2 regions of the Enterobacter sp. UPMP2052 genome follow, and region 1 is predicted to be linked to the other one. Evidence: predicted binding sites of a transcription regulator. Region 1 holds the regulator's gene; the other holds the start of a gene.
The links. Region 1 encodes PurR, which represses purine synthesis genes. Its sites were predicted from a motif close to CANGCAAACGTTTGCNTG; they were not measured.
Positions count from the first base shown of each region.

Region 2: a site for PurR is predicted at 4,008-4,025, ahead of purM (phosphoribosylformylglycinamidine cyclo-ligase). Genes of this name have one in related genera too.

Region 1 is NZ_JBSKJR010000001.1:1,391,415-1,396,782, forward strand. It holds gene sodB (superoxide dismutase [Fe]) at 1-309, shown strand, start outside; gene ACWKX3_RS06425 (MFS transporter) at 346-1,512, opposite strand; gene cydH (cytochrome bd-I oxidase subunit CydH) at 1,678-1,767, opposite strand; gene purR (HTH-type transcriptional repressor PurR) at 2,065-3,090, shown strand; gene punR (DNA-binding transcriptional activator PunR) at 3,107-4,018, opposite strand; gene punC (purine nucleoside transporter PunC) at 4,133-5,332, shown strand.
Region 2 is NZ_JBSKJR010000001.1:97,840-103,207, forward strand. It holds gene ppx (exopolyphosphatase) at 1-3, opposite strand, end outside; gene ppk1 (polyphosphate kinase 1) at 7-2,067, opposite strand; gene purN (phosphoribosylglycinamide formyltransferase) at 2,272-2,913, opposite strand; gene purM (phosphoribosylformylglycinamidine cyclo-ligase) at 2,910-3,947, opposite strand; gene ACWKX3_RS00455 (6-phospho-beta-glucosidase) at 4,214-5,368, shown strand, end outside.

The DNA.
Region 1 (5,368 bases):
GAACTGGCCGAGGCGATCAACGCGGCGTTTGGCAGCTTCGCGGACTTTAAAGCGAAATTTACCGACGCTGCGGTGAAAAACTTTGGTTCCGGCTGGACATGGCTGGTGAAAGAGGCCAACGGCAAGCTGGCTATCGTGTCGACGTCTAACGCTGGTACACCGCTGACCACCAGCGCCACGCCGCTGATGACGGTGGACGTGTGGGAACACGCCTACTACATCGACTACCGTAACGCGCGCCCTAACTATCTGGAGCACTTCTGGGCGCTGGTTAACTGGGAATTCGTGGCGAAGAACTTCGCCGGGTAAGAGACACGCAGAAGGGTTCGCCCTTCTGCGTTTATTCTATTTTGCAGCGCAGGCCGCTTCAGGCTGTTTTCGCCCGGACATCAGTACAAGCAGCAGGCCAAGCGCGGCCACAATCGCCCCCATCACGGGTACAAAGCCGTAACCCAGACCACCCGAGATCACCGCACCGCCCGCCGCAGCGCCCAGCGCATTCCCCAGGTTGAACGCCCCGATATTGACGGAAGATGAGAGCCCCGGCGCCTCATGAGCAACACGCATCACGCGCATTTGCAGTGGCGGTACCACGGCAAAGGTCGCCGCCCCCCAGACCACCATCGCAATCGCCGCCCCCACTTCAGTGCGCGCAAGCCACGGGATGGCCACCATAATCACAATCAGCAGGGTTAAAAAGCCTTTCAGCGTGCCGGTAACGGAACGGTCTGCCAGCTTCCCGCCAAGGTAATTGCCAATCGAGAAGCCCACGCCAATCAGCACCAGCATCGCGGTAATAAAGATCGGCGTAGCGTGAGTGATCTCATGCAGCACCGGTGAAATATAGGTATAGAGGGTAAACATCGCCCCGGCGCCCAGCACGGTGGTCAATAGCGCGGAAAGAACCTGAGGGCGCACCAGCACCGACAGCTCTTTGCGTACATCAGGGCGTTCTCCGGCGCTGCCCTTCGGCAGGGAGAAGAACAGTGCGGCCATCGCCACAACCCCAAGTGCGGCGGTGGCGAGGAACGACATGCGCCAGCCGATGACTTCACCGAGCCAGGTCGCCGCCGGTACGCCGCCAATATTGGCGATCGTCAGGCCCATAAACATGGTGGCGACCGCGCTGGCCTGCTTGTGTTTGGGAACCACGCTGGCGGCAACGACTGATCCCAGCCCGAAGAAAGCACCGTGGTTGAGGCTGGTCAGAATACGCGACAGCATCAGGGTGGTGTAGTCAGGCGAAATTGCGGAGAGCACATTGCCAAGCGTGAAGATCGCCATCAGGAAAATCAGCGCATTGCGACGCGCGCGGTGCGAGAGCAGCAGCGTCATCAGGGGTGCCCCCACCATCACGCCGATCGCATAGGCGCTGATCAGCATACCAGCCGCCGGTATTGAGACGTCTACGCCCCGCGCGATAACGGGCAGCAAGCCCATCGGGGAGAATTCAGTGGTGCCAATCCCAAAAGCGCCAATCGCCAGGGCCAGCAAGGGGAAATTGATTTTCATGCGTTAACTCCGGATGCCGTGTCGCGTCGTGACACAGAACAATGAAGCCAAAAGCATGACATCAATCACAAAAAATGAGAAGTTTACATTTTGGCAAAAGATTTTTGCCAGAGGGGTAACAATCAGGCGAGGATGTGGAGGGAGACGCCTCTCCCTCCGCGTGAATCAGTGCAGCGCAGCCGTTAAACCACCGGCCACAATCAATGCCAGCACAATAACGGTGGTAACCAGCGAAAACTTCAGATCGGAACTCATCAATTTTTCTCCTTTTAATCACCCCACGAAAAGTGAGCTTGCTCATTTTTACACAGTTCAGGTCAAAAATCTTCCTGGTTTTAACCTGATATCCACTTTTGCTCTTCCCCTTTTCATCAAGATAGGACAAAATTCCACGCTAAATTTATTAGCGTACCGGCCATTGACCCCCTCCTGACGTCCTGTGTCGTTTTCCCGGCGTGTCGCAATTCAAGATTGCGTAATAAGGGTGAGAGAAGGCAAACGTTTACCTTCATGATTATCAGGAGCTTAGGATATGGTCTGGAGTGACATTTAATGGCAACAATAAAAGACGTAGCAAAACGCGCAAACGTTTCCACTACAACCGTATCACATGTTATTAACAAAACTCGCTTTGTTGCTGAAGAGACGCGCAATGCCGTCTGGGCGGCGATCAAAGAGCTGCACTACTCCCCGAGTGCGGTAGCGCGTAGCCTCAAAGTGAATCACACCAAATCGATCGGTTTGCTGGCAACCAGTAGCGAAGCGGCCTATTTCGCAGAAATTATCGAAGCGGTGGAAAAAAACTGCTTCCAGAAAGGCTATACCCTGATTCTGGGCAACGCCTGGAACAACATTGAAAAACAGCGTGCCTACCTTTCAATGATGGCGCAAAAGCGCGTCGACGGCCTGCTGGTGATGTGTTCAGAATACCCGGAATCGGTGCTTTCCATGCTGGAAGAGTACCGTCACATCCCGATGGTGGTGATGGACTGGGGCGAAGCGCGCGCCGATTTCACCGACTCCGTGATTGATAACGCTTTTGAAGGCGGCTATATGGCGGGTCGTTATCTGGTAGAACGCGGGCATCGCGAGATTGGCGTTATTCCCGGCCCGCTTGAGCGCAACACCGGCGCAGGGCGTCTGGCTGGCTTTATGAAAGCGATGGAAGAAGCACTGATCACCGTGCCGGAAAACTGGATTGTGCAGGGCGACTTCGAGCCAGAATCGGGCTATCGCGCCATGCAGCAGATCGTCTCCCAGCAGCCTCGCCCGACCGCCGTCTTCTGCGGGGGCGATATTATGGCAATGGGTGCGCTCTGTGCGGCGGATGAACTGGGTCTGCGCGTGCCGCAGGACATTTCCGTGATCGGGTATGACAACGTGCGTAACGCCCGTTTCTTCACCCCGGCGCTGACCACCATCCACCAGCCGAAAGATTCGCTGGGCGAAACCGCTTTCAACATGCTGATGGACAGGATCGTTAACAAGCGTGAAGAATCGCAGTCTATTGAAGTCCACCCGCGTCTTGTTGAGCGCCGTTCCGTTGCGGATGGCCCTTTCCGCGACTACCGTCGCTAATGGTTAACGGGGCCAGCTACGCTGGCGCCCGTAGCCACTCCCGGTTCAGCGTTTCGCTGTCTCCCAGATAATCCAGCAGCCAGGCCATGGCAGGCGATACGTCGTTCTGCTGCCAGGTGAGGCAACAGGCTGCATCCGGGAACGGGTTTTCCAGCTGCAGGGCAACCCATTCACCGCTGTCGATCCTCGGACGTGCAAAGTGGACGGGCACCATCGCCACGCACAGGCCCGCCGTCAGGCAGGTGGCAGACGACTCCCAGTCAGGTGCCACCACGCGCCGCTGGTTGTCCAGCAGCCAGGTGATGCGTTTGGGCAGCGAGCGCGAGGTATCTTCCAGCACCAGCGACGGCCAGTTGCGCAACGTGTCGTCACTCAGCGGCCCTTCCAGCGCGGCCAAAGGATGATGGCTGGCGACCACGCAGGTCCAGCTCAGCATGCCCATATCCCGAAAAGCGTAACGTCCCCCAACGGGAATAGCCTGCGTCGCGCCGATAGCCATCTCAACCCTGCCGTCCGCCAGCGCATCCCAGACGCCGTTGAACACCTCCTGCGATACCCGCAGCTCAACGTCCGAGAAATGGCGATAGAAATCCACGATCATCTGCCGTGTGCGTTCGGGCTTCACAATGTTGTCTACCGCAATGGAGAGATGGCCCCGCCAGCCGTTGGCGATCTGTTGGCACTGCTCGCGGGTGATCTGCATTTTTTTGATGACAGAACGTCCCTCCTTGAGAAACCACGCCCCCGCAGGCGTTAACACCACGTCGCGGTGCCGACGCTCAAACAGCGGCACCGCCAGCCACTCCTCCAGCTGGCGCACGGTATAACTGACCGCAGAGGGAACCCGATGCAGTTCCTGCGCGGCTCCGGTAAAACTGCCGTTACGCGCCACGGCGTCTACAACTTCAAGAGAATAATCAGACCACATTTTCTGCCTGCAAAAAATTTGAATGCACTTACCAAATATTAGCGTTTCACAAGCCGCTTTGCACTCCCTACACTCTGCGCCAATTAACACCTGCCTCCTCAGGAGAAAAAAACAATGCAACCCAGGAACGGATTTTTAGTCTGGCTCGGCGGCTTAAGCGTGCTTGGCTTTCTGGCAACCGATATGTACCTCCCTGCTTTCGCCGCGATGCAGGAAGATTTGCAGACGCCTGCCGCCGCCATCAGCGCCAGCCTGAGCTTATTCCTTGCGGGCTTCGCCATCGCACAGCTGATGTGGGGGCCGCTCTCTGACCGCTTTGGCCGCAAGCCGGTGCTGTTACTCGGCCTGGCGATTTTTGCCGTAGGCTGTCTGGGGATGCTGTGGGTACGTGATGCCACCTGGCTGCTGGTGCTGCGCTTTATTCAGGCGGTGGGCGTATGCGCGGCAGCGGTCACCTGGCAGGCGCTGGTGACCGACTACTACCCGGCCTCGCGTACAAACCGGATTTTCGCTACCATCATGCCGCTGGTCGGCCTGTCGCCGGCCCTTGCTCCGCTGCTGGGCAGCTGGATCCTCGCCCATTTCGACTGGCAGGCGATTTTCGCCACGCTGTTTGCCATTACGCTGGTGCTGATGCTGCCCGCCTTTGCGCTTAAGCCGGCCCATAAAAAAGCCACGCACGCCGATGCGAAGCCCATCACCTTTATCTCCCTGCTGCGCACCAAAGCGTATCGCGGTAACGTCCTGATTTACGCCGCCTGCTCTGCGAGCTTCTTCGCCTGGCTCACCGGCTCACCTTTTATCCTCCACGATATGGGCTATAGCCCGGCGGCCATCGGTCTGAGCTACGTTCCGCAAACTATCGCCTTCCTGGTGGGCGGCTACGGCTGTCGTGCGGCCCTGCAGAAATGGGACGGACAACAGATGCTGCCCTGGCTGCTGGCGCTCTACACCCTGAGCGTGGTAGGCACCTGGGCTGTCGGTTTCATTCCGGGCGTGGGGCTTGCAGAAATTTTGATTCCTTTCTGCGTGATGGCCGTCGCCAACGGCGCAATTTATCCTATCGTGGTGGCGCAGGCGTTGCGTCCGTTCCCGCAGGCCACCGGCCGCGCGGCGGCGCTGCAAAATACCCTGCAGCTGGGGTTATGTTTCCTCGCAAGCCTCGTGGTTTCCGCGCTGATCGTTACCCCGCTGCTCACCACCACCAGCGTGATGCTGTTTACCGCTGTGCTGGCCGTCATCGGATATCGCATACAGTCTTCTGCCTACCGTGAGCAGGCCAGCCGCGCGCAGGCAGACGCCTCCCAGGCATAATCGCATGGGAAATTATGTTGCATATCAGTGATTAGG
Region 2 (5,368 bases), 1.3 Mb from region 1:
CATAGGTTAATCGGGTTGCTCGAGTGATTTGATATAGTCGTAAATCGCCAGTTGGGACCGCACTTTACGGCGGTTGCCGCGCGGAACATAGCGGTTACTCAGTTCTTTATCGATATAGCGTGCTTTCACCGTATCGCTAAACAAAATCTCGATGATGTCGAGGATCTGCTGCTTCAGACGTGGGTCAAGCAGCGGGGCCGCAACTTCAATTCGATAATCAATATTGCGCGTCATCCAGTCCGCAGAGGAGAGATACACCTGCTTATCGCCTGCGTTATCGAAAATATAGACCCGATCGTGTTCCAGATAGCGGTCAACGATGCTGATGACGCGAATATTATCGCTGATGCCTTCCAGTTCCGGGATCAGAGAGCACATGCCGCGGATCAGCAGGTTCACCGGCACGCCTGAACCGGAGGCGGCGTAAAGACGATCCACCAGGCCTTTATCGACCAGGTTATTGAGCTTCAGCGTAATGCCGGACGACAGCCCTTTCTGCGCGTTGGCGATCTCTTTATCGATCATATCGTACAGCAGGCGGCGCGAGTTCTGCGGTGAAACCAGCAGATAGTCGAAGCTCACCGGACGGTACGGGTTCTCAATAAAGTTGAACACCCGGCGCACCTCGTTGGTGATGCGTGCATCGGCGGTCAGCAGCGAGTAGTCGGTATAAATTCGCGCGGTTTTCTCGTTAAAGTTTCCGGTACCGATGTGAGCATAACGCACCACGTCGTCTCCCTCTTTACGGGAGATAAGGAATAGCTTGGCGTGAATTTTCAGTCCCGGCGCGGAGAAAATTACGTGCACGCCCGCTTCGGTCAGGCGGCGCGCCCAGTGGATATTTGCTTCTTCGTCGAAACGCGCCTGCAGTTCCACCACCACGGTCACTTTCTTGCCGTTGTGCGCGGCGTGGATCATCGCGTCGATGATGCGGGAATCTTTCGCCACGCGGTAGATGTTGATTTTGATCGCCAGCACGTTCGGGTCAAACGACGCCTGACGCAGCAACTCCAGCACATGCTCGAAGGTGTGGTACGGGTAGTACAGCAGCACGTCGCGCTCGCGAATGGCATCAAACCCGTTGCGGAACTTATCGAACCAGATGTGGCGCAGGCGGGGCAGCGGTTTATTCACCAGATTGGCCTTGCCGACGTTCGGGAAGCCAATAAAGTCTTTAAAGTTGTGATAACGCCCGCCGGGGATAATGGAGTCGTAGCGGGAGATGGTCAGCTTATCGCGCAGCATTTCGACCATCGCGTCCGGCATATCGCGCTGATAGACAAAGCGCACCGGCTCGGCCGTCAGACGTTGCTTCAGGCTTGAAGACATCAACTCCATCAGGCTGGCTTCCATCTCGTGCACCAGGTCATATTCGGCGTCACGGGTCATCTTCATCGAGTAGGCGTTTAACGCATCGTAATCGAAGAAGCCTTTGAAGATATCATCCAGACAGTAGCGCAGGATGTTGTCCAGCAGGATCATCGGCTTGCGGCGGCGCGGGGTTTCCGGCGGCAGGTTGACAAAGCGCGGCACTTTGTCGGACGGAATTTCCAGCAGCGCGTAGCTGATGTTGTCGCCACGAATGATCTCCACCGCCAGATAGGTGTAATCGTCTTTCAGGAACTGCACCAGATCCGTTTCGCGGTTGATCAGGATCGGGGTGATGTGCTGGCGCAGATAATGTTTGAAATAGTGACGAAGCCAGCTCTGCTGGTTGACGGAAAGCTGGCGTTCATTGATCAGGAAAATTTGGTTGCGGGCCATTTCCAGCAGCAGCTCGTTGTAAAGGCCATCAAATTCCTGATCGGCTTTCATCACGCGAGACTGTATTTTGCCAAGCAGATGGCGCGAGTGCGAGTTTAAACCCTGTTCTTCACTGATGATGATGCGGCGTTTAAGCTCGGCAAAGCGGACTTTATAAAATTCATCCAGGTTATTGGAATAAATACCCAGGAAACGCATACGCTCAATCAGCGGGTTACTTTTATCCGCCGCTTCCTGAAGCACGCGCTCGTTGAAGGCTAACCAACTCAGCTCTTTCTCAATGTATAACTTTTCCTGACCCATTACAGCTCACACTCCAGTTCATTCACAGGACGTGGTAAATCCGTCTCGTCCTTATTATGGCGAGCATTTCCACGATATGTCCAACAGTGCCAGAAAAGTATGACAGTTATTTTTTTTGTTGGGGATTTTAGAGGGTTGGAGAAGGGAGTATCGGGTAATGCACTCTGTAGGTCGGGTAAGCGTAGCGCCACCCGACATAACAAACTACTCTTCTGCCGCATAGCCCTGCGGGGGCAACTTCACGCCGTCCAGCCAGGCGGCACCGTCGCGCATCACCAGACGCCCGTCGACAAACCAGCTCACCACCAGCGGGTAGATGGCGTGCTCCTGCGTCTGCACGCGTTCGGTCACATCATCTTCGTTATCGCCCTCAAAGACCGGGACCTTCGCCTGCAGGATCACCGGGCCGCCGTCCAGTTCGTCGGTGACGAAGTGTACGGACGTGCCATGCTCCTCATCGCCGTTCTCCAGTACCTGACGGTGGGTGTGTAAACCGGGATATTTCGGCAGAAGGGAAGGGTGAATATTGAGCAGACGCCCGGCGTAGTGCGAAACAAACGCCGGGCTCAGAATGCGCATGTAACCGGCCAGCACCACAACATCTGGCGCGTAGGCGTCAATTTCCTGCACCAGTTCGCGGTCGAAGGCTTCCCGCCCGGAAAACTGGCTGGCTTCCAGCGCATGCGCGGGAATATTCGCTTCCCGCGCCCGCTCAAGGCCGAATGCGTCGGCCTTGTTGCTGAATACTGCCCGAATGGTGCCATTGATTTTCTTCTGTTTGCAGGCATCAATTATCGCCTGCAAATTGCTTCCGTTACCGGAAATGAGCACCACAATGTTTTTCATTCAATGACCACACGCTGTTCGGAATCGGATGCTTTGATAATACCGATTTTCCACGCGTTTTCACCTTTCTCATTCAGAAGCTTAACCGCGTTATCCGCTTCGCTTGCAGGCAGGGCGATAACCATCCCTACGCCGCAGTTAAAGGTGCGGTACATTTCATGAGAACTGACGTTGCCTGCGGTCTGCAGCCAGTTAAACACGGACGGCCACTGCCAGGAGGATTCGTCGATCACCGCCTGGGTATTATCCGGCAATACGCGCGGAATGTTTTCCCAGAAACCGCCGCCGGTCAGGTGGGCGATGGCGTGAACGTCTACGTTCTCAATAAGTGCCAGCACGTTTTTCACGTAGATGCGGGTCGGAGCCAGCAGGTGATCGGCCAGCGGTTTGCCGTCAACCTCGGTGGTCAGCGGGTCACAACCGCTCACTTCGAGGATTTTACGCACCAGGGAGTAGCCGTTAGAGTGCGGGCCGCTGGAGGCCAGCGCCACCAGCACATCGCCGTCAGCCACTTTGCTGCCGTCGATGATTTCTGATTTTTCTACCACGCCGACGCAGAAGCCTGCGACGTCATAATCTTCGCCGTGATACATCCCTGGCATTTCGGCGGTTTCGCCACCCACCAGCGCGCAGCCTGACTGCAGGCAGCCTTCGGCAATCCCGTTAATTACGCTGGCTGCGGTGTCCACGTCCAGCTTGCCGGTGGCATAGTAGTCGAGGAAGAACAGCGGCTCTGCGCCCTGTACCACCAGGTCGTTAACACACATCGCCACCAGATCGATACCGATCGTGTCGTGACGCTTAAGATCCATCGCCAGGCGCAGTTTTGTGCCCACGCCATCCGTACCCGAGACCAGAACAGGTTCACGATATTTTTGCGGCAGCGCGCACAGTGCGCCGAATCCACCCAGTCCACCCATCACTTCAGGGCGGCGGGTTTTTTTCACCACACCTTTGATTCGGTCAACCAGCGCATTACCTGCGTCAATATCAACACCGGCATCTTTGTAGCTGAGAGAAGTTTTGTTGGTCACGGCTCAAGTCCCCACGCGATTGCATAGCTAGTAAGAAAAATCGGCGCAATTCTAACAGTCCAGGCAAACGTTTGCGAGCCTATTCTCGGTGCGAGGATCTTTTTTTCCCTGCGGCCCGCCAGCAGCGTCAAACTTGACTCTGTTCACGAAAATGAAACCGGTTTCGGTTAACTGCTTGCAACACGTTATCCCTTTGCACATCATCAGAGTGAAACCGGTTTCTGTAATTGTTTTTGCAGAAGATAACGCAGAATGAGGGAAAGAGAATGCCAGGATTTAAAGAAGGTTTTCTGTGGGGTGGGGCCGTGGCGGCACACCAGCTTGAGGGCGGCTGGAAAGAGGGCGGTAAAGGGGTTAGCGTCGCTGACGTCATGACCGCAGGCGCGCACGGTGTCCCGCGTGAAATCACCAACGGCGTCCTGCAGGGGAAGAACTACCCTAACCATGAAGCCATCGATTTCTACCATCGCTATAAAGAAGACATCAAACTCTTTGCCGAGATGGGATTTAAATGCTTCCGTACCTCTATCGCCTGGACGCGCATCTTCCCAAAAGGGGACGAGCTGGAGCCAAACGAGGCGGGCCTGAAATTCTACGACGACCTGTTCGACGAGTGCCTGAAGTACGGTATCGAGCCGGTTATCACCCTTTCTCACTTCGAGATGCCTTTCCACCTGGTCACCGAATACGGCGGCTGGCGCAACCGTAAGCTGATCGACTTCTTTGTCCGCTTCGCGAAGGTCGTTTTCGAGCGTTATCAGCATAAAGTGAAGTACTGGATGACCTTTAACGAGATCAACAACCAGGCAAACTTCCACGAGGATTTTGCGCCGTTTACCAACTCCGGGCTGAAGTATGAGCCGGGCGAAGACCGCGAGCCGGTCATGTTCCAGGCCGCCCACTACGAGCTGGTGGCGAGTGCCCTGGCGGTGAAAGCCGGGCGCGAGATTAACCCTTCGCTGCACATCGGCTGCATGATTGCGATGTGCCCGATCTATCCGCTGACCTGCGCGCCGGATGACATGATGATGGCGATGAACGCCATGCATCGTCGTTACTGGTTCACCGATGTGCATGTGCGCGGCGCGTATCCGCAGCACCTGCTCAACTATTTTGCACGTCGTGGCTTCGCGCTGGATATCACTGAGGAAGACAACATCGCGCTCAAACAGGGCTGCGTGGATTACATCGGTTTCAGCTATTACATGTCCTTCGCGACCAAGGCGACGGCAGACAACCCACAGCTGGATTACGACGAGAGCAAAAGCCTGGTCTCCAACCCGTACGTGCAGAAATCCGACTGGGGCTGGCAGATTGACCCGGTGGGCCTGCGCTACTCCCTGAACTGGTTCTGGGATCACTATCAGCTGCCGCTGTTTATTGTTGAGAACGGCTTTGGCGCAATCGACGTGCAGGAGAGC